DNA from 3 places in the Stenotrophomonas sp. YJH_SMC_80 genome. Region 2 is predicted to be linked to each of the others. Evidence: predicted binding sites of a transcription regulator. Region 2 holds the regulator's gene; each other region holds the start of a gene.
The links. Region 2 encodes FliA, which starts transcription of late flagellar genes. Its sites were predicted from a motif close to TAAAGTTTNNCNNNCNNNGGCCGATAA; they were not measured.
Positions count from the first base shown of each region.

Region 1: AC5P99_RS08400 (GGDEF domain-containing protein) is a predicted target of FliA. The motif match lies at 4,177-4,203, and genes of this name have one in related genera.
Region 3: AC5P99_RS05995 (methyl-accepting chemotaxis protein) is a predicted target of FliA. The motif match lies at 8,649-8,675, and genes of this name have one in related genera.

Region 1 is NZ_JCAFVP010000004.1:1,025-11,367, reverse strand. It holds gene AC5P99_RS08415 (ATP-binding protein) at 1-1,469, shown strand, start outside; gene AC5P99_RS08410 (sulfite exporter TauE/SafE family protein) at 1,575-2,354, opposite strand; gene AC5P99_RS08405 (YchJ family protein) at 2,457-2,849, shown strand; gene AC5P99_RS08400 (GGDEF domain-containing protein) at 2,853-4,133, opposite strand; gene egtB (ergothioneine biosynthesis protein EgtB) at 4,284-5,555, shown strand; gene egtD (L-histidine N(alpha)-methyltransferase) at 5,552-6,526, shown strand; gene AC5P99_RS08385 (lytic murein transglycosylase) at 6,611-7,879, shown strand; gene AC5P99_RS08380 (D-hexose-6-phosphate mutarotase) at 7,920-8,786, shown strand; gene AC5P99_RS08375 (DUF2628 domain-containing protein) at 8,838-9,611, shown strand; gene AC5P99_RS08370 (benzoate/H(+) symporter BenE family transporter) at 9,618-10,343, opposite strand, start outside.
Region 2 is NZ_JCAFVP010000022.1:30,007-40,349, forward strand. It holds gene flhF (flagellar biosynthesis GTPase FlhF) at 1-1,431, shown strand, start outside; gene AC5P99_RS20415 (MinD/ParA family ATP-binding protein) at 1,418-2,305, shown strand; gene AC5P99_RS20420 (RNA polymerase sigma factor FliA) at 2,302-3,045, shown strand; gene cheY (chemotaxis response regulator CheY) at 3,103-3,495, shown strand; gene AC5P99_RS20430 (protein phosphatase CheZ) at 3,495-4,100, shown strand; gene AC5P99_RS20435 (chemotaxis protein CheA) at 4,103-5,932, shown strand; gene AC5P99_RS20440 (flagellar motor protein) at 6,034-6,774, shown strand; gene motD (flagellar motor protein MotD) at 6,776-7,792, shown strand; gene AC5P99_RS20450 (ParA family protein) at 7,797-8,579, shown strand; gene AC5P99_RS20455 (chemotaxis protein CheW) at 8,576-9,796, shown strand; gene AC5P99_RS20460 (STAS domain-containing protein) at 10,083-10,343, shown strand, end outside.
Region 3 is NZ_JCAFVP010000003.1:44,923-55,265, reverse strand. It holds gene AC5P99_RS06025 (LysR family transcriptional regulator ArgP) at 55-951, shown strand; gene AC5P99_RS06020 (TolC family protein) at 1,030-2,430, shown strand; gene AC5P99_RS06015 (HlyD family secretion protein) at 2,423-3,436, shown strand; gene AC5P99_RS06010 (ABC transporter permease) at 3,421-4,608, shown strand; gene AC5P99_RS06005 (ABC transporter permease) at 4,605-5,732, shown strand; gene AC5P99_RS06000 (glycine zipper 2TM domain-containing protein) at 5,861-6,229, opposite strand; gene AC5P99_RS05995 (methyl-accepting chemotaxis protein) at 6,395-8,617, opposite strand; gene AC5P99_RS05990 (barstar family protein) at 8,900-9,292, shown strand; gene AC5P99_RS05985 (glycosyltransferase) at 9,323-10,315, opposite strand; gene AC5P99_RS05980 (O-antigen ligase family protein) at 10,315-10,343, opposite strand, start outside.

The DNA.
Region 1 (10,343 bases), on a different contig from region 2:
AGCGCGAAGCTCAGGAACTGGCCAAGCGCATCGCCAGCTGCGAGACCGACATCGCGCGCCTGCGTGGGCAGCGTGACCGCGACAACGAACGCCGCCTGGCCTGCCACGAGCTGGTCAGCATCAGCTGGAACGAGATCGACATCGCCGCCCCGCAGCAGCGCCTGAGCGACATCGAGGCCACGCTGCGCGACCTGCGCGAAGGCAATGCCGACCTCGCCAAGCTGGCCAAGCAGATCGACGCCGTGCGCGCCGACATCGAGCAGGCCCGCCGCACCTATGAAGACGTCCGCGTCGAGCGCGGGCAGCTGGTCAAGGAACGTGATCGCCTGGACCGCGCGCGCCAGCAGAGCCGTGCGCTGGTGCTGCCGAGCCTGGCCCAGGAGCAGGAAGCCGGCCTTGCCGAGCGCCTGCAGGAGCAGGGTCCGCTCAGCCTGGAAACGCTGGAAGCGCACATGCGCCAGGTCAGCAACGCGCTGAACGAGCAGCTGTCGTCCTCGCAGCAGGACCTCAACCGCATCGAGAACCAGCTGATCGGCTGCTTCCGTCGCTTCATCCAGCAGTGGCCGGAGGAATCGGGCGACTTCACCGTGTCGGTGGCCTCGGCCGAGGACTTCCTCGCACGCCTCGAACGACTGGAGCGCGATGGCCTGCCGCAGCACGAAGAGCGCTTCTTCGATCTGCTGCAGAACCAGAGCAAGAACAACCTGCTGGCCCTGCAGCGCCACAGCGCCGAGGCCCGCAAGTCGATCGGCCAGCGCCTGGACGAAGTGAACGCCAGCCTGGAACAGGTGCCGTTCAACCGCGGTACGTTGCTGACCATCGAACTGAGCGACCGCCGCCTGCCGGAAGTGGGCGAGTTCCACCTGCAGCTGCGCGAAGTGCTGTCGCAGCAGCAGACCGAGCAGCGCGAGCTGGCCGAATCGCAGTTCACCGTGCTGCGCCAGCTGGTCAACCGCCTGGGCTCGCAGGAAGGCGAGGACAAGCGTTGGCGGGAGCTGGTGCTGGACGTGCGCATGCACGTGGAGTTCATCGGCGTCGAGCTGGATGCGGAAACGCGCCAGCAGGTCGAGATCTACCGCAGCGGCGCCGGCAAGTCCGGTGGCCAGCGCCAGAAACTGGCTACCACCTGCCTGGCCGCGGCACTGCGCTACCAGCTCGGCGGTGCCGACAGCCAGCTTCCCAGCTACGCCGCAGTGGTGCTCGACGAGGCCTTCGACAAGGCCGACAACGAGTTCACCGCGCTGGCGATGAACATCTTCGACAACTTTGGCTTCCAGATGGTGGTTGCCACCCCGCTGAAGTCGGTGATGACACTGGAACCGTTCATCGGCGGCGCCTGCTTCGTCGAAATCAGCGGCCGCCACGACTCCGGCGTGCTGCTGATCGAGTATGACGAGGAAGGCAAGCGCCTGAAGCTGCCCGAGCGCAGCCGCCAGCAGGCCAACGAACCGGAAGAAGCCGAGGCCTGAGCGCCTCGGGCAATCCACCTGTAGGGCCGAGCCATGCTCGGCTGCTCTTCGCGACCTGAAACAATGTGCCAACCAAGGTTGGCACCTACCATTTCATAACGTCCCTCACGAACCGCGGAACGTATCCCACGCCATCCGCGCGATCAGCACCACCACCAGCCCCACGAACAGCTTGCGGATGAACGGCGTACCGCCCTTCAGCGCCAGGCGCGTGCCCACCACCGAGCCGATGATGTTGGCCGCCGCCATCGGCAGCGCGAACAGCCACAGGATGTTGCCGGTCGGCACGAAGAACGAGATCGCCGCCACATTCGTCGCCAGGTTCACCACCTTCGACGCCGCCGAGGCGCGCAGGAAATCCAGCCCGAAGAAGCGCACGAACAGGAAGATCAGGAAGCTGCCGGTGCCCGGCCCGAAGAAGCCGTCGTAGAAGCCGATCGCCGCACCGATCGCCAGCGCGATCACCAGTTCGCGGCGACCGATCTCCTGCGGACGGTGCAGCGCGCCGAAGTCCTTCTTCCACAGCGTGTAGGCCAGCATCGCGACCAGCAGCACCAGCACCAGTGGGCGCACCGCGTCCTTGGGCAGCAGGCTTACCGCGGTGGCGCCGGCGAAGGAGAAGATGAAGGCCGTGCCGGCCGCGAACAACACCGGCTTCCACGGGAAGCGCACGTTGCGCGCATAGCGCCAGGCGGCCGCACCGGTACCGAACATCGAACTGAACTTGTTGGTACCAAACAGCATCGCCGGCGTCTGCTGCGGCAGCACCGTGAACAGGCCAGGCAGCTGCACCAGCCCACCACCACCGACGGCGGCATCGACCAGCCCGGCGATGAAGGCGATGACCACCAGCCACCACAACTCAGGGGGAACCAGTTCCAGCACGGCGATCAATCGATATGGGGGCGCGACAGCATACGCCTGTCCTGCACTGGTTGACCGGTGCCCCGCGTGGATCCATCCGCACAACCCGGCGACAATGTCCGCATGAGCCGAAAACCCACCGATCCCTGCCCCTGCGGCCTTCCCGCCGAGTACGCCGCCTGCTGTGGCCGTTTCCATGCCGGTGAGGCCGCCCCCGATGCCGAGCGCCTGATGCGATCACGTTACAGCGCCTATGTGCGGGGGCTGGCGGACTATCTGCGCCAGAGCTGGCATCCGGATACCCGTCCGGCCGAGTTGTCGCTGGATGATGCGCCCGGCCAGCGTACGCATTGGTTGGGCCTGACCGTGCACGAGCACACCGTCACCGGCGCCGACAGCGCCGAAGTGCGCTTCACCGCCCGCTACCGCGTGGGCGGCGGCAGCGCGGTGAAGATGGCCGAGCACAGCCGCTTCCTGCGCGTCGACGGCCGCTGGTACTACCTCGACGCGGTGTGAGCCTCAGCCGCCGCGTGCCGCCAGCACGCGCTGGCCGGCATGCGCGCGGACCTGGTTGCGGCCACCGTCCTTGGCTGCGTACAGCGCCTGGTCGGCGGCCTTGATCACTGCCGCTGGCCGCTCATCCACGCGGCTGTCTGCCAGCCCGATGCTCACCGTCACCTGCACCGTCTGCCCGCTTCCGCCGCGTCCTCGTTGCCGGCGCCCCGTTTCATCGTCGTGGCTGCGTGTGCTCCGGTCGCGCAGCTGCATGCGGGTGTCCTCGATGGTCTGCCGCAGCGCCTCGACTGCATCCACGCAGGCCGCTGCGGGACGATCCAGGAAGACCACCGCGAACTCCTCGCCGCCATAGCGGAACGCCCGGCCACCATCGCCCACCCGGCCCAGGCGCGAGGCCACCAGGCGCAGCACATCGTCGCCGGTGTCGTGGCCGTGGGTGTCGTTGAACGACTTGAAGTGGTCCACGTCCACCATCGCGATGCTGTAGGTGCCGCGCGCCCGCTGCAGGGTCTCATTGAAGGCGCGGCGCCCCGGCAGGCCGGTCAGCTCATCGCGGAAGGCCATATGGAAGGACTCCTGCATCATCGCGCCCAGCATCAGCAGCAGGGCCGCACTGGCCAGTGCCGGCAGCAGCACCGGCTGCAGGAACACCCGTGGCAGCATCCACCACAGGCACAGCAGGGCCAGCAGCATCGCCGTGTGCAACGGGCGCGGATACCGCCAGGCCTGCCAGCCCAGCGCGGCGGTTGCCAGAAGGAACAGCAGCGCTGGCAGCTGCGCCAGCGCGTTCCAGTCGACCGGGATCCACTCCCAGTGACGGTTCGACAGCAGATCGTGCATGCCGCGCGGCTGCTGCGTGGCCAGCAGCAGGAAGATCAGCAGTGCCGTGCCGCTGGCGACGGAGCGCAACAGCAGGTCGTGGCGGCGCCGCCCGCGCTCGGGCCACAATGCCAGGCCCGCGAACAGCAAGGGCAACCAGGCCGAAATGGCATGGAAGCGCAGCGGGGTCAGCGCCGTGACATGGCCGCTGTGCAGGTAGTCGCCCACGTCCTGGTGCAGCAGCGCGAACATGACCGCCACCACCAGCAGCAGGCAGAGCGTACGCACCTGGTGGTAGAGCAGGGCAAGGCCGGCGCCGAGGCAGGCCAGCAGCCAGGGCAGGATGCGTTGGGCCGGACTGGCAACGTCTTCGTTGCCCAGTGCTGCCCACAGCACCACGGCAACCAGCACGGCGGGCAGCACGAACAGGTAATGCGCAGGCTGGCGGAGCGGATGCAGGGGCAAGCAGGAATTCCAGCGCGGTGACGACGCGGCCGCAGCATTGCCGTTAGCGGCGTTCGCACCGGCTTCTTGAATGCGGGATGGTCACGCATGTGAACGCGTTGACGTCGAACGATGACATCGCACTCACCCTGTTGCGCAGATGCTGCCCGGATGGACAGCGTAGCCACCGCCGTCGCTGCCTCGCAGCGCGATCTCGCCCGCCAGTACGCATGTGTGCGGAACCGCAGCATGCGCCTGGCAGCCCCCCTCAGCGCCGAAGATGCCATGCTGCAGAGCATGGCCGATGCCAGCCCGAGCAAATGGCACTTGGCCCACACCACCTGGTTCTTCGAACGCTTCGTGCTGGCCGGCTTCCCACCTGCACCGGCGCATGACCCTGCCTGGGACTACCTGTTCAACAGCTACTACAAGAGCCTCGGCCCGGCGCATGCCCGGCCGCAGCGTGGGTTGCTATCGCGGCCATCGCTGCAGCAGGTGCGCGACTACCGCCAGCAGGTCGATGCACAGGTGCAATCGCGGCTGGCGGCAGGCGACCTTGATGAGCAGGCACTGCAGCACCTGCAGTTGGGCCTGCAGCACGAACAGCAGCACCAGGAACTGCTGCTCACCGACATCAAGCACGCGTTCTGGTGCAATCCGTTGCAGCCGGCCTACCGCGAGGACCTGCAGCCTGCAACCAGCGCTGCCAGTGCGCAGGGCTGGATCGAGTCGCCCGAGCGCATCGTCACCATCGGCGCCGCAGCCTGGCCGCAGCACACCGCCTTCGCCTACGACAACGAATCGCCGGCGCATCGCGTGCTGCTCCCCGCGCACGCACTGGCCGAGCGTCCCGTCAGCAATGCCGAGTACCGCGCCTTCATCGACGCCGGCGGCTACCGCGAACCGCGCTGGTGGCTCAGCGAAGGCTGGGCGCTGCGCGAAGCCGAGGGCTGGCAGCACCCGCTGTACTGGGATGGCGCCCTGCAGCGCGAGTACACCCTGGGCGGTTGGCGCGACCTGGATCCGCATGCGCCGGTCTGCCACCTCAGCTACTACGAGGCCGATGCCTGCGCCCGCTGGGCCGGTGCGCGCCTGCCCAGCGAGTTCGAGTGGGAGGCTGCCGCCGCAACGCTGCCGCCTCGCGGTCATTTTGCCGATGACGATCGGCTGCACCCGCAGGCTGCAGGGGGCATCGGACTGCGTCAGCTGTTCGGCGATGTATGGGAATGGACCCACAGTGCGTATGGCGCCTACCCGGGCTTCCGCCCTTTCGCCGGCAACCTCGGTGAATACAACGGCAAGTTCATGTGCGGGCAATGGGTGCTGCGCGGTGGCAGCTGCGCCACGCCGCGTGGCCACGTGCGTGCCAGCTACCGCAACTTCTTCATGCCCCCGGCGCGTTGGCAGTTCTCCGGGCTGCGCCTGGCCAGGGACCTCGCATGAGTACGGTGCACGACGCACTGCAGGCGCTGACCGATCTCACCCCCGGCCGCCAGCAGATCCTCAACGACGTGGTGGCCGGGTTGTCGCGCACGCCGCGCCAGCTGCCGTCCAAGTACTTCTACGATGCGCGCGGCTCGCGCCTGTTCGAGCAGATCACGCAGACCCCCGAGTACTACCCCACGCGCACCGAGCTGGCCCTGCTTTCACGGGTACTGCCGGACATCGCCCGAAGCGTCGGGCCGCACCTGCACGTGGTGGAACTGGGCAGCGGCAGTGGCCGCAAGACCGCATTGCTGCTGGCCGCCCTGCACGACCCAGTGGCCTACACGCCGATTGAAATCTCGCGTGCTGCGCTGCTGTCCAGCATCGACCATCTGGCCCCGGCGCTGCCCGAGGTGGAGATGCTGCCGGTCTGTGCCGACTTTACCCGTCCCGTCGCCGTACCCATGCCCGAACGCGAACCCGCGCGACGGCTGCTGTTCTTCCCCGGTTCCACGCTGGGCAACTTTGAAGGCGAGGACGCGGTCGCGCTGCTGCGCGCGATGCGCCAGACCATGGGGCGTGATGGCCTGGCCCTGGTCGGCATCGACCTGCACAAGGACCCGGCGCTGATCGAGGCGGCCTACAACGATGCGCAGGGCGTCACCGCCGCATTCACCCTGAACCTGCTGGCCCGCCTCAACCGCGAGGTCGGCAGCGACTTCGATCTGCAGGGCTTCCGTCATCGTGCCCGCTACAGCGTCGCGCGGCTGCGCATCGAGACCGATCTGGTCAGCCAGCGGGCACAGGACGTCCATCTGGATGGCCGGACCTTCCATTTCGAGGCCGACGAACCGATCCGCGTCGAATACAGCCACAAGTACACCGACGAGAGCTTCGAAGCGCTGCTGCAGCCGGCTGGCCTGCAGGTCATGCAGCGCTGGGATGCTGAAGGCCCGGCCTATGGCCTGCGCCTGTTGCGTGCCATCTAGGGCGGACGGCCAGCCGGTACCGCTTCAGGTTCAGCAGCACCGCTACCCCTAAGATGGCCGTGCAACGGCAACACGGAGGACGCCATGCCCATTCTGACCACGCTCGGCCTGGCGGCCGCTCTTGCCTCGGCGCCGACAGCGCCCGCCGCGCCTGCCGGCGACATGGATCCGGCGTTCAGCCGCTGCCTGTCGGGCCTGCAGGCCACCGCTGCGACACAAGGCATCAGTGCCGACCGTTTCAACGCGATCACCGCCGGCCTCACCCCGGACCCCAGCGTGCTCGGCCTGCTCGATGCACAGCCCGAATTCACCACGCCGATCTGGGACTACCTGGCCGCGCTGGTCGATCGCCAGCGCGTGGCTGATGGCCGCGCCCTGCTGCAGCAGCACCGCGACCTGCTCGATCGCGTGTCGGCGCAGTACGGCGTCGATCCGGCCACCATCGTCGCGGTCTGGGGCGTGGAGAGCGACTACGGCCGCGTGTTCGGCAAGCGCCCGCTGCTGCAGTCATTGGCCACGCTGTCCTGCGCCGGCCGTCGCCAACCCTTCTTCCGCGGTGAACTGCTGGCGCTGCTCAAGCTGATCGACCGCGGCGACCTGCAGGCCCAGGGGCTCACCGGCTCCTGGGCCGGTGCCTTCGGGCATACGCAGTTCATGCCCAGCACCTATGCACGCATCGCCGTGGACGGTGATGGCGATGGCCGCCGCGATCTGGTCGGCAGCATTCCCGATGCACTGGCCTCCACCGCCAACTACCTCAAGCGCGCCGGCTGGCGCAGCGGCGAGCCGTGGGGCATGGAAGTCCGCGTTCCTGCGGGCTTCAACGCCAGCCAGGCCGGCCGCACCCAGCGTCGCGCCCTGGCCGACTGGCGTACGCAGGGCGTGACTGCGCTGGATGGCAGCGTGTTGGCTCCGGCCAACCTGCCGGCGGATGCGCGCGCCGCGCTGCTGCTGCCGGCCGGCAACAAGGGCCCGGCATTGCTGGTGTTCCGCAACTACGACGCGATCTACAGCTACAACGCCGCCGAAAGCTATGCGCTGGCGATCGCGACGCTGGCTGACCAATTGCGTGGCGGCAACGGGTTGGCCACCGCGTGGCCGACCGATGACCCGGGCCTGGGGCGCGATGAGCGCCGCCAGCTGCAGACCCTGCTGCTGGCCCGCGGCCACGATATCGTTGCCGCCGACGGCATGATCGGTACCGCCACGCGCCGCGCGATCCAGGCCGAGCAGCAGCGCCTGGGCTGGAGCGAGGTGGACGGCCGCGCAGGCCAGCGCATCCTGCGCACGCTGCAGGAAGAGGCGGCCGTCATCGCACCCGCTGGGCAGAAAGCCTTGCCGGCAGCACGTTGACCGCGACATCATCGCCGCGGTCTTCAAGGAGCGTCATCGCATGCAGTCGAATCCGGACATCAGCACCGGCCTGTATCACGGCCTGGAGGCCTGGCAGGTGCGAACCACCAACGCCACGGCGGTCGTCAGCGTGTTCGGCGGCCAGCTGCTGTCGTTCATTCCTGATGGGCAGCCCGATCTGCTGTGGCTTTCGCCCACGCGCGCCGAGCTGCCCACGCCCATCCGCGGTGGCGTCCCGGTGTGCTGGCCGTGGTTCGGTCGCCAAGGCCAGAGCGCCGATGTACCGGCGCATGGCCTGGTACGTACCGCGCGCTGGGAGCTTCTGCAGGCCAGCCAGCGCGATGATGGCGAGGTCGAGCTGCAGTTGGCGCCTGCGCGCAGCGCCGATCGCGGCCTGCGTCTGCAGATGCAGCTGCGCATCGGCCGCCAGCTGCGTCAGCAGCTGGTCACCGAGAACACCGGAACCTCGCCGGTGACCTTCACCCAGGCCCTGCACAGCTATTTCCGGGTGGGCGATGTCAAGCGGGTCGAGGTCGAAGGCCTTGACGGCCTGCAGTACCTGGACAAGTACGAGGACTATGCACAGCTGCGCCTGCAACAGGGACCGTGGTCATTGCGCGATCCACGTGATCCCGGTCGCAGCGATCGCATCTATACCGGTGCCGGCGGCCATTACGTGCTGCATGATCCCGTACTGCAGCGGCGGATCGAGATCCGCAGCGAAGGCAGCCAGACGCTGGTGGTCTGGAATCCGGGCGCCGAGGCGGCAGCCAGGATGGCCGATGTCGGCGAGGGCTGGCGCGATTACGTATGCCTGGAAGTGGCCAACGCAGGCTCGGAGCAGATTACGCTTGCGCCGGGTGCGCGCCATCAACTGGTGCAGACCCTGGGCAGTACCGCGCTGTAGGCGCGGGCAGCGATTTCAGTTTGTCGATGCAGGTAGCAAGGACGGAAAAACATGCAGGAAGCACAATGGTGGTACGCCAATGGCAGGCAGAGCAGTGGGCCGGTGGATCTGGCCGGTCTTCGCCAGCTGCAGCAGGAAGGGACGGTTACGGCGCGCACCCTGCTCTGGTGCGAAGGCATGCCCTCATGGCGGCCGTTGGCGGAACTGGAGCAGGCTTCCATCCCCGTCGAGGTGGTTCCGGCCCTGGATATCGACGCAGCCCCTGCGGTTGAGGGCATCGCGCCGGATGTCGGCGACCCGTCCGATCCCTATCGTGCACCGGTCGCTGCACCGGACAGGGCTGCGGCTGCCGGGCTGGAGGGCGAGATGGCCTTGTACGCCAGCGTGGTCGGCGGCAACTTCCCGATCTATCGCCAGCGCTGGCGGCTGGATCAGGGCATTGCCACGGGCAGTGGCACCTGGCATTGGCCGGCCTTCCTGCTCGGCCTGATCTGGATGATGTACCGCAGGATGTACCGCCTGGCGGCGATGTGGGCTGGCCTGCTGCTGCTGATCAGCGTGGTGGAGACCTTGCTGGATGTGCCGGATGGCCTGTCGCTGGTCATCACCTTCGCGCTGAGCATCACCACAGGCATCTTTGGCAACAGCTGGTATCTGGCGCACTGCCAGCGCCTGATCGCCCAGGCCCGTGCCGTCACCGGCGACGATGATGCACGGCTGCGCAGCGAGCTGACCGCGCGTGGCGGCACCAGCGTGGTCGCCACACTGATCGCCATCGTCATCGCGGTGGCGCTGAGCATCGTCGGCGCCGCATTGGCCGGGTAGGGTGGGTCAGCGGTCCTGACGGGGCCGCAGCACCAGCAGGCACAGCGCACCGGCCACCAGGCCCCAGAACGCCGAGCCGATGCCGGCCAGTGAGACGCCCGAGGCGGTGACCAGGAAGGTGACCAGTGCCGCCTCGCGGTCCCGCTCTACCGCCAGCGCACTGGCCAGGCTGTTGGCGATGGTGCCGAACAGCGCGATACCGGCCACGCAGGCCACCAGCTCCTTGGGGAAGGCAGCGAACAGTGCGGCTACGGTGGCACCGAACAGCCCGATGACGATGTAGAAGGCACCTGCCGCCATGGCGGCGGTATAGCGTCGTGCCGGGTCCTCATGGGCATCACGGCCCATGCAGATCGCGGCGGTGATTGCCGCCAGGTTCAGCGCGTACGCACCGAACGGCGCCAGTAGTGTATTGACCACACCGATCCAGCCGATCAGCGGCGACACCGGGGCGTCGTAGCCGGATGCCCGCATCACCGCCACGCCCGGAATGTTCTGCGAGGCCATGGTGACCACGAACAGGGGCAGGGCGATGCCGGCCACCGCGGTCCAGGACAGGGATGGGGTCACCCATTGCGGTACCGCCAGTTGCAGCTGCACCTGCTGTGCGTGCAGCAGGCCACGGCTGGCCGCAATCGCGATGCCGACCAGCAGGGTGGCGATGACCGCATAGCGCGGGAACAGGCGGCGTCCGGCCAGCCACGTGGCGAACATGGCCAGCGCCAGTACCAG
Region 2 (10,343 bases):
CCGCCGGCACCCAAGCCGCGCACCGCTGCTGACGCGGTGATCGCCGCGGTCACCCGCCGCCGCAGCGCTGCCCCGGCGCCGGAGCCGGTGGCCGCCACCACCTCGGCCGTGGCCGCCCTCGCCCGTGCGGCCGTGGGTGCCACCGGCCGCACCTTGGACAGCGCCGACGAGATCGTGCCGACCCGCGGCAGCACCGGCTTCGCAGCCACCCTGGCGCGCGCCACCGTCAACGAACCGGCGCTGCCCGAACAGATCTTCGCCCCGTTCGCCGAGGCCATCGTCGCACCGGGCCCGGCCGTCACCGCGCCGGCCAACCGCGCCCGCTTCCAGATCGACCCGCCGCACGACACGCATCACGAAAGCGTGCCCCCCGCCGTGCAGCCGCCGCCGCTGCCGGGCGCTGCCATGGCCGATGTCCAGCCTGACATCGCCGCCAGCGAAACGGCAGCGCTCGAAGCCGTCGCCGAAGCCAGTCCGGCCCCCGTGCTGGCCCCGGCACCGACGCTGACCGTCGTCGCCCAGGACGACGCCGAGATCCGCCAGCTGCGCCAGGAAGTGGCCGGCATGCGCCAGGTGATCGAGCGCGAGATGAACCGCTTCACCGACGAGCGCCTGCGCGGCTGCCCGGTACGCGCCACCGCGCTGGACCTGATGGACGAGTACGGCTTTGATGCCGGCCTGGCCCGCGACGTGGCCATGCAGATTCCGCTGGAGACCGAAGCCCACCGTGGTCGCGGCCTGATGCTGGGGCTGATCTCGCGCAAGCTGCCGATCGCCCCGGTCGACCCGCTGGAAGAAGGCGGCGTGATCGCCCTGGTCGGCCCGACTGGCGCCGGCAAGACCACCACCATCGCCAAGCTGGCCTCGCGCTTCGCCGAGAAACACGCGCCGCGTGACGTCGCCCTGGTGACCACCGACACCACCCGCATCGGCGCCCGCGAGCAGCTGTACGGCTACGGCCGCCAGCTCGGCATCGCGGTGCACGAAGCCAACAGCGGCACCGACCTGGACCAGCTGCTGGAACGCCTGAAGGACTACAAGCTGGTGCTGATCGACACCGCCGGGCTGGGCCCGCGCGACCGCGCGCTGGCCGCGCAGCTGCAGTGGCTGCGCGCCGCCCGCCAGGTACGCACCCTGCTGGTGCTACCGGCCAACACCAGCTTCGGCGACATGGACGAGGTGGTCCGCCGCTTCGGCGCCGCCAACCTGCAGGGCCTGGTGTTGAGCAAGCTGGACGAGACCGGCCGCTTCGGCAACGCCCTGTCAGTGGCCGTGGACCACGCCCTGCCGATCACCTGGGTGACCGATGGCCAGGACGTTCCGGAGGACCTGCACCGGGCCAGTGCGGCCAATCTCGTACTTCGCCTTGAAGATTTGCGCCGCGCGGCCGATATGCCCTGCAACCCGGAGTTGAACCATGCCGTCGCGTGAGTACGCCAAGCTGACCAAGACCTTCCCGCTGTCGGCCACCCGCAGCGAGCCGCTCGGCCCTGTGCGCACCATTGCCGTCACTGGCGGCAAGGGCGGCGTGGGCAAGACGAATGTGTCCGCCAACCTGGCGGTGGCACTGGCCGGCATGGGCAAGCGCACGCTGCTGCTGGACGCCGACCTGGGCCTGGCCAACATCGACGTGATCCTGGGGCTGAACCCGACCTTCACGCTGGCCGACCTGGTCGCCGGCCGCTGCTCGCTGGACGACGTCATCGTCGAAGGCCCGAACGGCGTGCTGGTGGTGCCGGCCGCGTCCGGCCGCCGGCACATGGCCGAGCTGGCCCCGGCCGAGCACGTCGGCCTGGTCAACGTGTTCTCCGAGCTGGAACGCGAACTGGACATCATGGTGGTGGACACCGCCGCCGGCATCACCGACGGCGTGCTGACCTTCTGCCAGGCCGCGCAGGACACCGTGGTGGTGGTCTGTGACGAGCCGGCCTCGATCACCGACGCCTACGCGCTGATCAAGGTGCTGTCGCGCGAACGCGGCGTGGACCGCATCCAGGTAGTGGCCAACATGGTGCGCGACCCCAACGAGGGCCGCGTGCTGTACGAAAAGCTGACCCGCGTCTGCGAGAAGTTCCTCGCCGATGTCTCGCTGAACTACCTGGGCTGCGTGCCGCAGGACGACTGGCTGCGCCTGTCGGTGCAGCGCCAGCAGCCGGTGGTGAAGGCCTACCCGTCCAGCCCGGCCGCGCTGGCGATCACCGAGATCGCGCGTCGCACCGCACGCTGGCAGGCGCCGACCGAACCGCGTGGCGGCGTCGAGTTCTTCCTCGAGCGCATCCTCAAGCAGCGCGGGGTGGCCGCATGAAAGGCGCAGCCCAGTACAGGGAAGTCCAGCGCTCGGCGGCCAACGAGGTCATCGCCCAGCATTCGGACCTGGTGCGGCGCATCGCCCACCACCTGGCCGCGCGGTTGCCGGCCAGCGTTGAAGTGGACGACCTGATCCAGGCCGGCATGATGGGCCTGATCGAAGCGTCGCGCAGCTACGACGCCGACCAGGGCGCCTCGTTCGAGACCTATGCCTCGATCCGCATCCGCGGTTCGATGATCGACGAGATCCGCCGTGGCGACTGGGTGCCGCGCTCGGTGCACCGCCGTGCCCGCGATGCCGCCGCCACCATCCGCCGCCTGGAACAGAGCAGCGGCCGCGCCGCCAGCGCCACCGAGGTGGCCGCCGCGATGGAGATGCCGCTGCCCGAATACCTGCGGTTGATGGAGGACGCCGCACGTGGCCAGGTGCTGAGCCTGGAGTCGCGCATCGAGGACCAGGGCGAGCTGGACACCGTCGCCCAGGGCGGCCCGACCCCGCAGCAGGTGCTGGAGCGTGGTGAATTCGGCCGTGAGCTGGGCAAGGCCATCGGCCACCTGCCCGAGCGCGAACAGCTGGTGCTCTCGCTCTACTACGAGCAGGAACTGAACCTGAAGGAGATCGGCGCGGTGCTCGGCGTGAGCGAGTCGCGGGTCTGCCAGATCCACGGCCAGGCGGTGCTGCGCCTGCGTGGCCGGCTCAAGATTTTCGAGGCGGCGGACGCCGGCCTGGAAGAATGAACATGCCCGAGGCGGCTGCCCCCGGCCGCCCGGAATGAACAACAAAGGAACTCTGCTTTGAACAAGAACATGCGCATCCTGATCGTCGATGACTTCTCGACCATGCGTCGGATCGTCAAGAACCTGCTGGGCGATCTGGGCTTCACCAATACCGCCGAAGCCGAGGACGGGCATGCCGCGCTGTCGCTGCTGCAGAGCCAGCCGTTCGATTTCGTGGTCACCGACTGGAACATGCCGGTGATGACCGGCATCGAGCTGCTGAAGGCGATCCGTGCCGATGCCAAGCTGAAGACACTGCCAGTGCTGATGGTCACCGCCGAAGCCAAGCGCGAACAGATCATCGAAGCCGCCCAGAACGGCGTGAACGGCTACATCATCAAGCCGTTCACTGCGCAGACGCTGGAAGAGAAGCTCGGCAAGATCTTCGAACGCCTGGCGGCCAGCGCCTGATGGATACCACGGTCGACAAGAGCGCCCTCGCCCTGCGCCTGCAGGAAGCCCTGGACGCACTCGAGTCCGGTGACGAGGCCGCCTGGCGGCAGCGCATCGACGGACTGGTCGCGCTGCGTACGCAGCCGATGATGAGCGGCCTCTCGCGGCTGGCCCGCGAGCTGGGGCAGGCACTGGGTGAGCTGCCGACCGTGCCCAGCGAGGCCGGTGAGCTGGACGACGCCTGCGCACGCCTGGACCACGTGGTGGCCATGACCGAACAGGCCACGCACCGCACCCTGGACCTGGCCGAGGAATGCCGCAGCCTGACCGAACAGCTGCGTGCTGAAGGCCTGCAGCCGGGCCAGGACGCGCAGCTCGAGCGCATCCGCCACAACCTGACCGAGATCGCCCTGACCCAGAGCTACCAGGACCTGACCGGGCAGATCATCCGTCGCGTGGTCGGCATCGTCCGCCGCGTGCACGAGGGCTTCGGCGCACTCGGCCTGCCGCCGGAACAGCATCGCACCGACCCGGAACTGGCCGGGCCGGCACTGAAGGGACTGGACCGCCACGCGGTCTCGCAGAACGACGCCGACGACCTGTTGTCGGATTTGGGGCTGTAAGCATGAGCGCGGTATCCGACGACATCACTGCCGATTTCATCATCGAGGCACAGGAAATCCTGGATCGCCTGGGCGAACAGCTGGTGTCGCTGGAGCAGGCACCGCAGGACACCGAGCAGCTCAACGCGGTGTTCCGTGGATACCACACGCTCAAGGGCGGTGCCGGCTTCCTTGGCGTCACCGCGATGGTCGAACTGTGCCACGCCGCTGAAGAGGCCCTGGGCATCGCGCGTGCCGGGCAGGCGGTGCTGCAGGCCCACCACTTCGACGCCGCCCAGCAATCGCTGGACTACCTGCAGTCGATGCTGGACGCCGTGTCCTCCGGCACCGAGCCAGGCTATGCGCCGCCGGACCTGATCGCGCAGTTCGACATGAACGGTGGCACTGCCGCGCCGGTCGCTGCGGCCGCGCCTGCGGCAGCCGGCAGCGACCTGATCACCGACGACGAATTCGAGGCCCTGCTCGACCAGCTGCATGGCGGCAACGCACCGACCGCGGTCGCGCCGCCCAGGAAGGCCGACGACGGCCTGATCAGCGAAGACGAGTTCGAAGCGCTGCTGGACCAGCTGCACGGCGGCGCTGCGCCAGGCGCGAAGCCTGCTGCCACCGTCGCGGCGGCACCTGCCGCTGCACCGCGCCCGGCGCCCGTACCGGCGCCCGCCGCCAAGCCGGCGGCCAAGCCGATGGCCGAGGCCGAGCACACCGTGCGCGTGGACACCAAGCGCCTGGATGCGATCGTCAACCTGATCGGCGAACTGGTGCTTTCCCGCAACCGCCTGAAGACCCTGCGTGCACGCCTGCGCGACGAGGAGCTGGACCGCGCCGTATCGACGCTGGACATCGCCACTGCCCGCCTGCAGTCGGCGGTGATGCGTACCCGCATGCAGCCGGTGGGCAAGGTGTTCTCGCGCTTCCCCAAGGTCGCCCGCGACGTCGCCCGCTCGCTGAAGAAGGAAGTGGACCTGGAGCTGGTCGGCGCCGAAACCGAACTCGACCGCAACCTGGTCGAAGCACTGGCCGATCCGCTGGTGCACCTGGTCCGCAACGCCATCGACCATGGCGTGGAAATGCCCGACCTGCGCGAAGCACAAGGCAAGCCGCGGATGGGCCATGTACGCCTGTCGGCGCAGCAGGAAGGCGACTACGTCAGCATCGAGGTGCAGGACGATGGCGCCGGCATCGACCCGGAGAAGCTGCGCGCGAAGGCGCGTGAGAAAGGCCTGATCGATCCGGAAGCCGCCGCCCGCCTGAGCAGCGAGGAATGCCTGCACCTGGTGTTCCTGCCCGGCTTCTCGACCAAGCAGCAGGTCACCGACATCTCCGGCCGTGGCGTCGGCATGGACGTGGTGCAGTCGCGCATCCGCGAACTGAGCGGCCAGATCCAGATCCAGTCGGAACTGGGTCGTGGCAGCCGCTTCCTGATCCGCGTGCCGCTCACCCTCGCGATCCTGCCGACCCTGCTGGTGCAGGCCGGCGAGGACGTCTACGCGCTACCGCTGGCACGCGTGATGGAAGTGCTGCACGCGCCGCGCACCTCGCTGGGCTGGTTCGATGGCCGCGCCGTGCTTGATCGCCGCTCGCACACCCTGCCGCTGGTCGACCTGCGCCAGTGGCTGGATGTGACGCCGGCCGCGTCAACCCTGCTGACCATCGTGGTGCTGCAGGCCGGCGAAGCGCGCTTCGGCCTGGTCGTGGACCAGGTGCGCGGGCGCGAGGAAGTGGTCATCAAGCCACTGCCAAAAGCCCTGCGCGGCCTGCGCGGTTATGCCGGTGCAACGTTGATCGGCGATGGTCGCATGGCACTGATCCTGGACGTGGACGGCATACGCTGAACGCCGCCGGGCAAGGCCCGGCGACCCGAAAACTGTGACTACCGTCTGTACGCATTCTCCCGGTGTCTCAAGTCCCATTCATACAAGCCGATACCGGAACCATGGATAGACTCAGCCTCATTGGACTCTTTCTCGCCCTGGCCTCGCTGGTCGGTGGCAGCATCCTCAAGGGCGCCGGCCTGGCGTCGCTGTGGTCGCCTGCGGCGTTCGTGATCGTCATCGTCGGTACCGTTGCCGCGATCCTGCTTCACACCTCACCGGCGGTGTTCAAGCATGCGTTCAAGATCGTGCGCTGGGTCGTGCGCCCGCCGCACAGCGATCGCCGCGAACTGATCCAGCAGATCGTCGAGTGGAGCAACATCGCCCGCCGCCAGGGCCTGCTGGGCCTGGAATCGCAGGTGGAAGCGCAGCAGGACCCGTTCCTGCGCAAGGGCCTGCAGCTGCTGGTGGACGGCGTTGAACCCGAATCGATGCGTCACATGCTGGAGATCGAACTGGGCAGCCAGGAGCACCAGGACCAGGCCGGCGCCAAGGTCTTCGAAGCGATGGGCATCTACGCGCCCACGCTCGGCATCATCGGTGCCGTTCTCGGCCTGATCGCGGTGATGAAGAACCTGGCCGACCCGAGCAAACTCGGCCACGGCATCGCCGCCGCGTTCACCGCCACCATCTACGGCATCGCCTCGGCCAATCTGCTGTTCCTGCCGATCGCCGCCAAGCTCAAGAGCGTGATCTCGCACAACACCCGCGACCGCGAAATGGTCATTGAAGGCCTGATTTCGATCGCCCAGGGCGAGAACCCACGCAACATCGAAACCAACCTCTCCGGCTTCCTGCACTGACATGGCCCGCCGCAAGCACCACGAAGAGCACGCCAACCATGAAGCATGGGCGATCCCCTATGCCGACCTGATGACGTTGCTGCTCGCCTTCTTCGTGGTCATGTACGCGATCTCCTCGGTCAACGAGGGCAAGTACCGGATCATGGCCGACGCGCTCACCGATGCCTTCGGCGGCGCACCGCGCACCATCAACCCGGTGCAGGTGGGTAACAAGCAGGTGCAGGGTGGCGGCTGGGACAGCCCCTCGGTGATCAAGTCCGGCACCAAGATCGGCCCCTCCGCGCCCGCGCCGTCGCACGACCCGACCCTGCTGCCGTCGATGGCCTCGCAGATGCGCATGCCGGTCTCCGTGCACAACCAGGAACAGATCGCCCGTGCCGAGCGCCAGCTCAACAGCATCGCCGACCGCCTCACCGCCGCACTGGCGCCGCTGATCGACCGCGGCATGATCAGCGTGCGCCGCACCGAGTTGTGGATCGAAGTGGAGATCAACAGCGACATCCTGTTCCCCACCGGCTCGGCCGCGCTGGACGTGCATGCACGGCAGACGCTGGCCAGCCTGGCCGAGGTGCTGCGTGACGTGCCCAACAGCGTGCGCGTGGAAGGCCATACCGACAACGTGCCGATCGCCACCGCCACCTTCCCTTCGAACTGGGAACTGTCGGCCGGACGCGCCGCCAGCGTGGTGCACCTGTTCGCCGACCAGGGCGTGCAGCCATCACGGCTGGCGATGGTTGGCTATGGCCAGTTCCGTCCGCGCGAAGAGAACGACAGCGCGCAGGGGCGCAACCGCAACCGCCGGGTGATGGTCATCATCCTGGCCGACACCTCGCATTCGGTGGATCCGCTTGGCCAGCGCCTCAATGCGGCCACCGGCGCCGTCGACGACAGCACCACCGAACAGGCCGCCGCAACTCCGGCCACCGCCCCCACCTCCCCCATCGCACCGGTGAAGTTGCCGCCGGTGCCGGCTGGCAGCCGCGTCGGCGCCGCCGTTCCCCCGGCAATGAAGGAGTAAACCGATGCGCATCTGGGCAGTCGCCAACCAGAAGGGCGGAGTCGGCAAGACCACCACCACCCTCGCCCTCGGCCGCGGCCTGGCCGCGCTTGGCCATCGCGTGCTGCTGATCGACCTCGATCCGCATGCCTCGCTCAGCCGCGCCTTCGGCGTGCCGGTGGATCCGCCGCCGGCGGGCGTGCTGGAACTGTTCGGCGCCCCGCCGGCCGATCTTTCCAGCCTGTGCCATGCCAGCAGCATCCACGGCCTGGACTACGTCTGCGCGCAGTCGGCGCTGGCCACGCTGGAGCGCCGCAGCGCCAACCAGCCCGGCCTCGGCCTGGCCCTGCAGAACGCACTGGCGCGTCACCAGGGCCAGCACGACTACATCCTGCTGGACTGTGCCCCCACCCTTGGCCTGTTGATGATCAACGCACTGGCCGCTGCCGACCGCCTGATCATTCCCACCCAGGCCGAGCCGCTGGCCCTGCATGGCCTGGACGGCATGGTCCGCACCGGCGAGATGGTCGAGCGCTCGCGCCGCCGCCCGCTGCCGATCTCGATCCTGCCGACCCTGTTCGACCGCCGCACCCGCGCCGGCAACGAGTCGCTGCGCACGATGCAGGATCGCCACGGCACCCGCGTCTGGGAAGACGCCATTCCGATCGACACCCGCATCAGCAATGCCGCAGGCCTGACCCTGCCCAGCGTTGGTGAGGACTACCCGGGCCGCGGCCTGGCCGCCTATCGCCGCGCACTGAACTGGATCCTCGTTGAGGATGCCCGTGCCCTGGAGCAGGCCGCATGAACAGCACCGGCGTACTGGACGACTACCTGGACGAACTGCTGGGCGAAGCGATCGCCCCGGCGGCCGTCGTGCTGCCAACGCCGGACAGCGCCGCCCCGGCTCCGGACAGCACATCGGAACCGGAACGCGAGCCGACCTGGGATGACCTGCCGGCCGAGGTGATCTACGAAACCGACACCGTCGCCGCGGTGCCTGCCGTGGACAACGCCGGGCTCGAAGCCGCCTTCGAGGCGGCCACAACGGCCGAGCGCGAGCCCACCTGGGACGATCTGCCCGCTGAAGTGATCTATGAGACGGACGCTGTTGCTGTTGCCGTTGCCCCGGCACAGGACGAGGCAGCACTGGAAGCCGCCTTCGAGGCCGCCGCAATGCCGGTCGCCGCTCCCGAGCGCGAACCGACCTGGGATGACCTGCCTGACGAGGTGATCCACGAGACGACCCCGGCCCAGGCCGGCCCGGAGCCCACCTGGGACGACCTGCCCGACGAAGTGATCTACGAGACCGACGCGGCCGACAGCCATCAGCTCGCCCACACTGACAGCCCCGGTCTGCAGGCTGCGTTCGAAGCCGCTGCGGGTGGCGAGGATGTCCCCACGCCGCCACCGGCCGTGGTTGCGCCCCCGGCACCGCGCCCTGCACCCGCGCCCGCCCCGGCCGCGCGTGCTGCCGCCGCGCCGCCGCCCCGCGTCGCCCTGGATGCCCCGGCCACCAACCGTCCCGGTACCTGGCAGGAGCTGCAGGCGCAGGCGCACCAGCCCGCCAGCAGTCCGCACCCGCAGAACCGCCGCGCCGGCGAGCGCACCTCGCGCTGGCTGCGCCTGCGCTGCGGGACTCAGGCCTATGCGCTGGAACTGCTGAAAGTGCAGGAAGTGGTGTTGCCGGTGCCACTGCTGCCGTTGCGTGGCACGGCACCGGCGATGCTCGGGATCATGAACCTGCGTGGCCAGGTGGTGCCGGTGATGGACCTCGGCCTGCACCTCGGCGCCGCAGCGGCAGAAGACGATGCCCTGACCCGCATCGTGGTGCTGGAAGAGGACGGCGAGACCATCGGCCTGCGCGTGTCGGCAGTGGAAGATGTCGCCAACCTCACCGATTCACAGATCGAACCCCCGGATACCGCCCGCATCTGCCAGATCTCCAATGATCTGTTCCGCGGCGTCGCCCGGGTCAGCCAGCGCCCGATGATCCTGCTGGACGCCACACGGCTGTTGAGTTGATCTGGAAAAAAGGGGACGGAGGGGATTAAGTCGCAAGTGGCTCGGCGCTTTGCGCCGACGCGGTACCTGTCGGGGACGCAAGGAGTTGATCCGTTGGATCAACACCTTACGTCCCCACTGCGCGGTCGCCGTTGCCGAGGGGGCTGCAGTAGCGCCAGGTCGCTTGCGACTTGATCCTCTCCGTCCCCTTTTCAGCTGCGACCGCATCGACGCACCGCGTCGATTCCTCTAAAGAACCCCGCCGGGGTGCCGTTATGGATCACGGAACCGTTTGTCCGGAGCAACGATGAGCACTGTCGAACTGGGTGAGGATCTCGGCATCGAGAGCAGCACCGAGCTCAAGAACCGCCTCGCCCCGCTGGTGGCGCAGGCAGGCGAGCTGACCCTGGATGCAAGCCAGGTCGCCCGCATCCACACGGCCGCCGTGCAGGTGCTGTGTGCATTCGTGCAGGCCCGCCGCGAGGCAGGCCTGGGCACCGACTTCCACGGTTGCACCGCAACCTTCCGTGACGCCGCGCGCCTGCTGGGCGTCACCCAGGCCCTGGGC
Region 3 (10,343 bases), on a different contig from region 2:
TTAGACAAACTGATTTTTCTTTATCCTGTGCAGGAAAACTGAAGAGGCACCGGCATGGACCTGGTACACCCGCAACTGGCCGCGTTTGCCGCGGTGCTGGAGGAAGGCAGCTTCGAGGCTGCGGCACGCCGCCTGTCGATCAGCCCATCAGCACTGTCGCAGCGGATCAAGGCTCTGGAAGACCGGCTCGGGCAGGTGCCGGTGGTGCGCCAGGCGCCGTGCCGCCCCACCGCCGCCGGTGAGGCGCTGCTGCGCCGGGTGCGACCGATGCAGGCGCTGGAGGCCGAGGCATTGGCCGAGCTGCTACCCGAGCGTGGCAGCAGCGACGCTGCGCGCACCCCGATCCCGCTGGCGGTCAATGATGATTCGCTCGATACGTGGTTCGTGCCGGCCATCGCCGACCTGCACCAGCGCCATGGCTACCTGTTCGACCTGCGCATGGACGACCAGGACCACACCCTGCGGTTGCTGCGCGACGGCAGCGTGCTGGGTGCGGTCACCGCCGAAAGCCAGCCGGTGAAGGGCTGCAACGTGCATCCGCTCGGCGCCATGCGCTACCAAGCGATTGCTTCGCCCGGCTTCGCCCGCCAGTACTTCAGCGATGGCATGGACGCCACGGCGCTGGCACGCGCGCCGATGCTGGTGTTCAACCGCAAAGATGAACTGCAGTGGCGCTTCGTGCGTCGTCTGACCCGCGCGCGGCTGCAGCCGTCGCTACACTACCTGCCCTCCTCCACCGGTTTCGTCGAAGCCGCCGCGTGCGGACTCGGCTGGGGCCTGGCCCCGGAAACCCTGGCCGCGCCCGCTGTGCGCGCCGGCCGCGTGGTGGTACTGGAACCCCGCCGCTGGCTCGATGTGCCGTTGTACTGGCAGCATGCCGCCGTGCGCTCAAGCACGCTGCAGCACATCACCCAGGCGCTGCGTACTGCGGCCAGCGGCACCCTTCGTTGAGGAAAGACCGATGACCGCAGACCCGGGCTTCACACGATGCGCACTACCGTTTGCGCACTTCTTTACCACTGGGACGGCATGGGCGTGATCGGCCGACGTACAAGGATGCACCGCGCGAAAGTCGCGTTGACCCTGGCAGCCTGCCTGCCGCTTGCGGCGGCAGCGCAGAGCAGTGCCGATGCACCCGCACTGGACTGGGAACAGGCGCGGCAACGCCTGGAGCAGGTCTCCGATGCGCTGGCCGCTGCCGATGCAGCCGTTCGCAACAAGCAGGACCTGCAGGACGCCACCCGGCTGCTGCGCCTGCCGGAGATCACCGGCGAAGTGCGCCGCCTGCAGTTCCAGAAGACGCTCACTCTGCCGCTGGGCTCACTGGCGCCGGTGGCTGAAGCCTTCGGCATCGATTCGCCGCTGTCGTTCACCGAGCGCGACTGGCGCACCCGTCCAGTGGTCACTGCGGTGCTGCCGCTGTACACCGGCGGCGTGATTCCGGCCGCGCAGCGTGCGGCCAGTGCCGCCCACGAACAGGCCAGCGCCGAGCGCGAAGCACAACGTCAATCGCTGACCGTGCAGCTGGCCCAGGCCTACTTCGGGCAGCGCCTGGCCGAGCAGGCGGTGGACGTGCGCCGTGACGTGCGCGATGGCCTCAACCGCCACCTGTCCGATGCAGAGAAGCTGGAACGCGAGGGTTTCGCCACCCGCGCCCAGCGCCTGCAGGCCACCGTGGCCCGCGACAAGGCCGAGCGCGAATACCAGAAGACAGTGAACGACCTGGCCACGCTGAAGGCCGCACTGGCCACGCTGCTGCGCAGTGGTGGCGAGGTGCAGCCGGTTTCGCCGCTGTTCGTGCAGCGCGTGCCGCTGGAACCGGTGGCCAGCTTCGAGCGTACTGCGCAGGCGCGCCAGCCGCAGATCGCACGCCTGCGGGCCATGGTGGCGCAGGCCGAACAGGGCGTGCGCGTGCAGCAGGCCAAGCTGAAACCGCAGATCTTTGCCTTCGGCCAGTACGACTTCCGCCGCCGCGACGAAATGCTGACCGATCCGGACTGGGCGTTCGGTATCGGCCTGAAGTACACCTTCCTGTCGCCGAACTCGCGGCCGGCACAGATCAGCGCCGCGCGCGCGCAGCTGGACCAGGCCGAAGCGGGCCTGCGCGAGGCCGAGAACCAGGTCGCGCTGGGCGTGCGCAAGGCATGGAACGAACTGGAGACCGCGCGCCAGCAGTACGTGCTGCTCGACAGCAGCATCACCCAGGCACAGGAAAACCTGCGCCTGCAGGAGCTGGCGTTCCGCGAGGGCCAGGCCACCTCGCTGGATGTGATCGACGCGCGGCTCGGCCTCGGCGGTGCCCGTGTAGAGCGCGCACAGGCCGCCTACCAATACGATATTGCGCTGGCGCAGTTGCTGGAGGTCAGTGGACAGATGGACCGTTTTGAAGAATTCCGGCGCCGTGCGGACGAGGTGATCGACCATGAGTGATGTGCTGCACGACGATGCGACAACACCCCCGGCCAAGCGCCGCCTGGGCCCGATCCTGGTAGTGGCGCTGCTGGTCGCGGTGGTGCTCGGCCTGTGGCTGGCCTGGCGCAGCCCGGCCGACCAGATCCAGGGCATGGCCGACGCGGACACCATCAACGTGGCCGCCAAGATCACCGCCCGCGTGGCGGAGTTGAAGGTGCGCGAGGGCGACCGCGTGCAGCCCGGGCAGGTGCTGTTCCTGCTCGACAGCCCCGAAGTGGCCGCCAAGGAACAGCAGGCCCACGGCGCGTTGGCCGCCGCACAGGCGGTGGCCGACAAGGCCGACGAAGGCGCGCGCAGCGAAGACATCCGCGCCGCCGAAGCGAACTGGAAGCGCGCCGAAGCCGGTGCAACGCTGGCCGAAGCCACCTACCAGCGCGTGCAGAACCTGTTCAACGAAGGGGTGATGACCCGGCAGAAGCGCGATGAAGCGCATGCCCAGGCCACCAGTTCGCGCGAACTGGCCCGTGCCGCGCGCGCGCAGTACGACATGGCGTTGGCCGGCGCACGCGAGCAGGACAAGCGTGCCGCGCAGGGCCAGGTGCAGCAGGCGCAGGGCGCGGTGGCCGAAGTCAACGCCGCCCGTGCCGAAGTCGAAGGACGCGCGCCGGTGGCGGGCGAAATCAACAAGCGCATGGCCGACCCGGGCGAGCTGGTGCCGGCCGGCTACCCGGTGTTCACCCTGGTCGACATCGATCGCATGTGGGTGGCGATGAACCTGCGCGAATCACAGATGCAGGGCCTGAAGGTCGGCAGCAAGCTGCAGGGCAACGTGCCGGCACTCGGCCTGGACGGCGAGTTCGAGGTCTACTTCATCAACCCTGCCGGCGACTATGCGACCTGGCGTACCACCCGCCAGTCGTCCGGCTACGACGTCCGCAGTTTCGAGGTGCGGGTGCGCCCGGTACGCCGCATCGAGGGCTTCCGCCCCGGCATGAGCGTGCTGTTCGCATGGCCCCAGCACTGAGCCCGGACCGCAACTGCTTCGCCGCTTCGTGGCGGCGCGAGCTGCAGTCGCTGCGCGGCAACCGTGCCGACCTGCTGCTGGTCACCGTGCTGCCCCTGCTGATGCTGGCGGTGATGGCGTGGATGTTCTCGCCGTCGGTGATGCGCGACATCCCCATTGCCGTGGTCGACCTCGACCACAGCAGTGACAGCCGCCTGCTGCTGCGCATGCTCGATGCCAGCCCCGGCGTACGCATCGCCAGCCAGCCGGCGGACCTGGAGGACGCGCGTTCGCAGCTGCGCAGGCTGGATGTGTTTGCCATCGTACTGGTGCCGCGCGATGTCACCCGGCAGGCGCTGCGTGGACGCCAGGGCACGGTGTTCGCCTATTACAACGCCACCTATATGACCACCGGCCAATCTGCGTCACGCGATATCGGCGACGCAGTCTCGGCCTGGAACGCACGCCTGCTGCGCGAACGCATCGGCCTGCAGGTCGGCCCCGGAAAGCTGCGTGCGGCACCGATCGCGGTGCAGTCGGACATCCTGTACAACCCTGCGCGTAGCTACGAGTTGTTCCTGCTGCCGCTGATCTTCCCAGCCGTGCTGTCGCTGGTACTGGCACTTGCGGTGGCCGGCAGCCTCGGCCGCGAGATCCGCGACGGCACCCTGCCCGCCTGGCTGGGTCGAACGCCGTGGTCGGCGATTGCGGGCAAGGTCACGCCGTACATCCTGCTGTTTTCGCTGTATGGCGCGCTCGGCATCGGTTACCTGGCCTGGCTGCGCGGCGATGGTGTGGCCGGCAGCGTGCTCCTGCTGCTGCTCGCACAGCCACTGTTCTACCTGGCCACGGCCGCCTACGCATTGTTCTTCGTCGGCGTCACCCGCGACATGGGTACCGCGCTGTCCGCGGTCGGCCTCAGCATCGGCACCGCACTGGCGTTCTCCAGCGCTACCTTCCCGGTGCTGGATGGCCCCCTGTTCACCCGCATCTGGCATCAGCTGCTGCCACTCAGCGCCTACATCAAGCTGCAGACCCAGCAGCAGTTCATCGGTTCGCCGCTGCAGGTTTCGGTGTGGCCGTTGGCCACATTGCTGCTGATGGCGGTGGTGGCAGGAGGCATTGGCGGCCTGCGCCTGATCGCCTTTGCGCGCACGCCGGAAGCCGCACAGCCTGCGGGAGCCGACGCATGAGCGCACTCTGGCGCAGCCTGCGGCAGACCCTGATGGCGGTGCTCTGCGACCGCTACGCGATCGTGGTGATGGTCGGCGCGGTGATCCTGTATTCCTTCTTCTACCCGGCCGCGTACCGTCACCAGGTGGCCGGCAACCTGCCGGTGCTGGTAGTGGACCAGGACCACAGCGCGACCAGCCGCGAGCTGCTGCGCAAGCTCGATGCACTCCGCGTTGCACGCGTGGTCGGGCAACCGGCGGACATCGACAGTGCGCGCCAGCAACTGGAAGCCGGCCACGCCGAAGGCATCGTGCTGATCCCGGCCAACCTGGAGCGCGACATCCTGCGCGGCCACCCGGCCAAGCTGGTGCTGCTCGGCAACGGCGCCTACCTGGGCCGTGCCAGCTGGGTGCTGGGCAGCGTGGCCGACGCACTGGGCGCGTTCGGGCGTGACGCCGTGGTCGACCAGGCCGCCTTCATGGGCGCGCCACAGGCGCCGCCGGTCACCCTGGTGCAGCGCCCGCTGTACAACACCCAGGAAGGCTATGGCAGCGCCATCGTGCCCGGCGTGGCCGAGCTGATCGTGCACCAGACCCTGCTGATGGGCATCGGCGTGCTGCTCGGTGGTCGTCGTCTGGCACTCGGCCGGCGCCTGCGCTTCGACCTGCCGACCCTGGCCGGCATGGCGATGGGCTTCGGCCTGATCGGCCTGTTCGGCCTGTTCTGGTACGCCGGGTTCACCGCCTGGGTGCAGGACTATCCGCGCGGCGGAAACCCACTGGGCCAGCTGCTGGGCGGCACCCTGTTCATCGCCGCTACCGTGGTTTTCGGCCTGTTCGTCGGCAGCTTCTTCCGCACCCGCGAACGCGCCTTCCAGTACATCATCGCCACCTCGATCCCGCTGTTCTTCCTGGCCAACCTGTCGTGGCCGGCAGTGATGACGCCGCAACCGCTGGTCTGGCTGGCGCAGCTGCTGCCTACCACCTCCGGCATCAACCTGATGGTGCGGCTGAACCAGATGGACGCCAGCCTGGCCGACGTCAGCCACGAACTGATCACCCTCACCGTCCTGCTGCTGCTCTACGGCAGCCTCGCCACCTGGCGCCTCCTCGCAAAAAAGGGGGCGGAGGGGATTAAGTCGTAAACGGCCGGTTTAGGGGATTGCGACTTAATTCCCTCCGTCCCCTTTTTCCTGCTACGAAGAACGCCGGCGTGGGGCCGGCGTTCGGGTACTGCGGTGTGGAAGGGGAAACGAGGTCTGGCTGTGACCGATCAGCGGTAGACGCGTTCGCAGCGACGTTCAACCACGCGGTCACCGTTCTTCTGCTGCTGGTTGCCTTGGATCTGGCGGCCGGCCGCACCACCGGCCACGGCGCCGGCCACGGTTGCAAGCTTCTTGCCGTTACCGCCGCCCACCTGGTTGCCCAGCAGGCCGCCGATCACTGCGCCGGTAGCGGTACCCGTGATGCGGTTCGGATCGCGCGAGTTGCGCTGCACTTCCACGTTCTTGCAGACCACGCGGCTGCCGTCATTGAACTTGCGTCCCTCATCGCGCGGCCCATACGTCTGCGCACCGGCCACCGACGAAGCCGCCAGCAGCGTGCCCAGCACAAGCAATCGGGTCGAGGTCTTCATGGCCATCTCCTGAGTTCCGGTATGGCGCAAGTGTCCTCCTGCGGTTGGCAACCGGAAGTGAAATGCGCGTATCCGCCGCCTCATCGGCCATCGCGCGTTCAGGAAGAAATCCGCGCCCATCACGATCAGCCATCGTGATGGGCGCTGTCTTCCTACCGGCATTGCCCTCTGCTAGAACTCTTCCCAACCGCCCGCATTGGCGGCCAGCGTCGGTTCCATCCGCGGCGGCAGCACCGCCGGCCGGCGTACCGGTGCAACCGATGCCGCCACGGCTGCCAACGCCGGGCGGACCGCTGCGGCGGCGGTCACCGCCCCCGTGCGGAACACCGAAACTGCCTCGGCCAGCAGGTTGGCCTGCTCTTCCATGGAGCGTGCCGCCGCGCTGGCTTCTTCCACCAGCGCCGCATTCTGCTGCGTGGTCTCGTCCATCTGCACCACCGCCTGGTTCACCTGTTCGATACCCGAGCTCTGCTCCTGCGAGGCGGCAGAGATATCGGCCATGATGTCGGTCACGCGCTGCACCGAGGCCACGATCTCGCCCATCGTGGTGCCGGCCTGACGAACCAGCGCCGATCCATCGGCGACCTTGCCGACCGAATCCTCGATCAGGCCCTTGATCTCCTTGGCCGCACCGGCCGAGCGCTGCGCCAGCGTGCGCACCTCACTGGCCACCACCGCAAAGCCCCTCCCCTGCTCGCCGGCACGCGCAGCTTCCACCGCCGCGTTCAAGGCCAGGATGTTGGTCTGGAACGCGATGCCGTCGATGACACTGATGATCTCGGCGATCTTCTTCGACGAGGCTTCGATAGCCGACATCGTGGTGACCACCTGGCCGACCACCTCGCCGCCCTGCGAGGCGACGCCATGCGCACCGATGGCAAGCTGGTTGGCCTGTCGTGCGTGCTCGGCGTTCTGTTTCACGATGGAGGTTAGCTCCTCCATCGACGCCGCCGTCTCTTCCAGGTTCGCCGCCTGCTGCTCGGTGCGACGCGACAGATCGGTGTTGCCCGACGCGATCTCGCCTGCCGCCAGGTTGATGCTGGACGCGCTGGACTGGATACGGCCGACAATCTGCTTGAGCTGATCGACGGTGGCATTGCAGTCATCGCGCATGCGGGCAAACACGCCGTGGAAGTCGCCCTGCATGCGCACGGTGAGGTCACCGCGCGAGATCGCCTGCAGCAGGGTCGACACCTGCACCAGGTTCTCGTCGGTGGTCTGCATCAGGCGATTGAGCCCGGCCACCATGTCGCGAAACTCATAGGCGAAGCGATCTTCATCGCCGCGCAGGCTGAAGTCGCCTGCGGCTGCAGCCGTCGCCAGGCGGCGGATCTCACCGTTGATCGCCGACAGGCTGGTCTTGGTTTCGTCCATGGCCTGGGTGATTGCGGCCTTCTCGCCCGGCAACGGATCCATGTCCACTGACAGATCACCGCGGGCGTAATGCTTCATTACTTCGATCAGCCGGTTCTGCACCTGCACATGCGAGCCGACCAGCGCATTGGTCTCGTGCACCATGCGCCCGTAGTCGCCAGGAAAAGCACTCTCGTCCATGCGATAGCTGAGGCTGCCCGCGTCGTGCTGGCGGGCCAGTTCACCCTGCGCCGCCATCACCGACTGCAACTGCGCCTGCATGCGCTGCATCGACCTGAGCAGCTGCGTCACCTCATCGTTGCCGGACGCGTCGATGCTGTTGTCCAGCCGCCCGTTGGCGATGCCGTCGGCCAGCTTCACCGCACCTTCCAGCGGGCGGGTCAGGCTACGGGTGATGGCCCACGCGGCCAGCGAGCCCAGTACCAGGCTCAACGCGCCGAACACGATCGACAACGTGCCGGTCCAGGATTCGGTTGAACGGTATTCCTCGCGACTGCGCTCGGTCAGTGTCTCCTGATGCCGCAGCAGGGTCGAGATCGCCTCATTCCATGCGGTGGCCAAGCCGTGCTCGGCGAGCAGTTCCTTGGCCGCGCCGTCGAAATCACCGGCCTTCATGCGCTCGTGCAGATGCTGGGTGGAGGCGTCGGTGGCCTTGCGTGCCGCGTCGATTTTCGCCACCAGGGCATCACCAGTGGCGTCGCGTGGAATCTTGATGTACTTGGCCCAGATACCGTCGTAGGTCTGCGACAGCTCCTGCGCCTTCTGATAATCCTTGTCGAAATCCTCACCGCGCTTGATCACCATCAGCCGGCGATGCATCAGCACCGCGTTGTTGGTATCCAGCATGTCGTTCAACAGCCGCATCTTCACCATGTTGACGTCCACCACTTTCTCGAACTGGGCGGACTTCAGGTGGTTTCCGTACAGCACGAGGCCAACGATGGCCATGATGAACAGCAGCAGCAGACCGAAGCCGGCGCCAAGCCGGGATCCCACACGGAGATTACGTAAGGCAAGCATCTCAATTCCCTTGATCGTGGCCGTACGTTCGATGGCGGCGCAGCGAAGGGAAACTTTACGGGACTTTATATATGGACCGATCCAAATATATGGAACTGTGCAGGCAGTCAGAAAACAAGGCGACAGATAATGGCGCCATATCATTATCGAATACCGCTGACACGCCAGCGCCCGATGAAAATCACGCAGATTTAACACCATAATCATGCCAGCTCCATCCGAAGCGGCCCTGGATTATCTGCGCCGGACACAACCGCCGCCCGGGAGAGCTACAGTCCGCAGATGACACGGATCCTGCACATCGAAGGCGCGTCCATCAACGACATCGCCAGCCTCTACGTGGAAATCAATCGCGTGTTCATGGCCGACGAAGACTGGCAACTGGGCGCAAGCCTGGATGCGCTTGATGACCTGCTTCACGGCGGCTACGGCGCTCTCGCAGGCCATGCCATCGCCACGGTGGTGTGGCGTGACATCGCCCACAGCCGCGATGCACTGGGCCGCGAGACCACGCGCGCCTGGCTGCAATCGAAACTCGCTCAGGGCGGCAGGTTCAACGGTGCGGCCATCCACGCTCAGTTGACGGCACTGGCGCTTGGTCAGGGACAGACCTACTTCGAGATCGTCATGGAGATCTTCGGCAGCCATCCGCAGATCACCCTGGTGCCTGGCTGAGCGGGCTGCGGCGACCAGCCCCACATCAGCTCAGAGCTTGGCCAGGGCATCGCCCAGACGGCGCGGGAACGCCACCTCGCTGGCCAGGTGCCATGCGCGTGCATTGGCGCCCAGCCGGGTCCACTCGGCCTCATCCATCGCCAGCGCGCGCTCGACGGCCTGTTCCAGCGCCTTCTCATCCACATGCCAGGTCCTGGACAGATGGCAGGGCTCGCCCTCGTGCGCGGCAACCAGGATGCCGCGGCTGTCGTCGATCATCTGATTCATCGGCGCGCCGTCACAGGTGATCACCACCGCCCCGCAGCTCATCGCTTCCACCAGATAGTGGCCCCAGCCTTCGGTCTGCGACAGGCACAGGTGGAACGCATGTTCGTTCTGCAGGCGCTGCACCTCCTGGTCGGGCAGCCGCTCGCGGACGATTCTCAGGTTCGCGGCACCGCCCTCATCTTCGTCCGAAGGGCCGCCGCGCAGGATGGTCAGCAAGGGCCATTCGGGGTGCCGTTTCCAGACATTGACGAGTGCAGCCGTTCCCTTCATACGGCTGGTACCGGCCGCATGCAGGAAGCTGCGCGGCCTGCGCGGCACTGCCGGGTCGTAGCGGTCACGGCTGCAGAAACCGACTTCCAGCGCGCGCATGCCCAGCGCGTTGAAGATGCGCGTGGCTTCTTCGGTCTTGGTCAGCAACGCATCGAACCGCGGCAGGATCCGCAGGCTGCGTGCGGACACCCATTCCGGATTCGGGATCAACAGATTGACGTTGGCCAGTCCGAAGCTCGTCGGCCGGACATGTTCCAGCGAGATGTTGACGTCGAACCGGGCGGGCGTGCGCCCCAGGCTCAGCCACGAGGCCAGCAGCCTGCGCAGGCGCATTCCGCGGAGTTTCCAGGCGCCACCATTGCGCACCGCGTCCAGGCGGCTGACCGTCACCGTGTGCCCGAGCTGCTGCAACGAGCGCTCGATCACCTGGATGTCATGGGACAGGCCACGCTGGTTGTCGGCGGCCAGTAGATGGATATGCGCCATCAGGACGGACTCCCTGGCCGATGCAGGT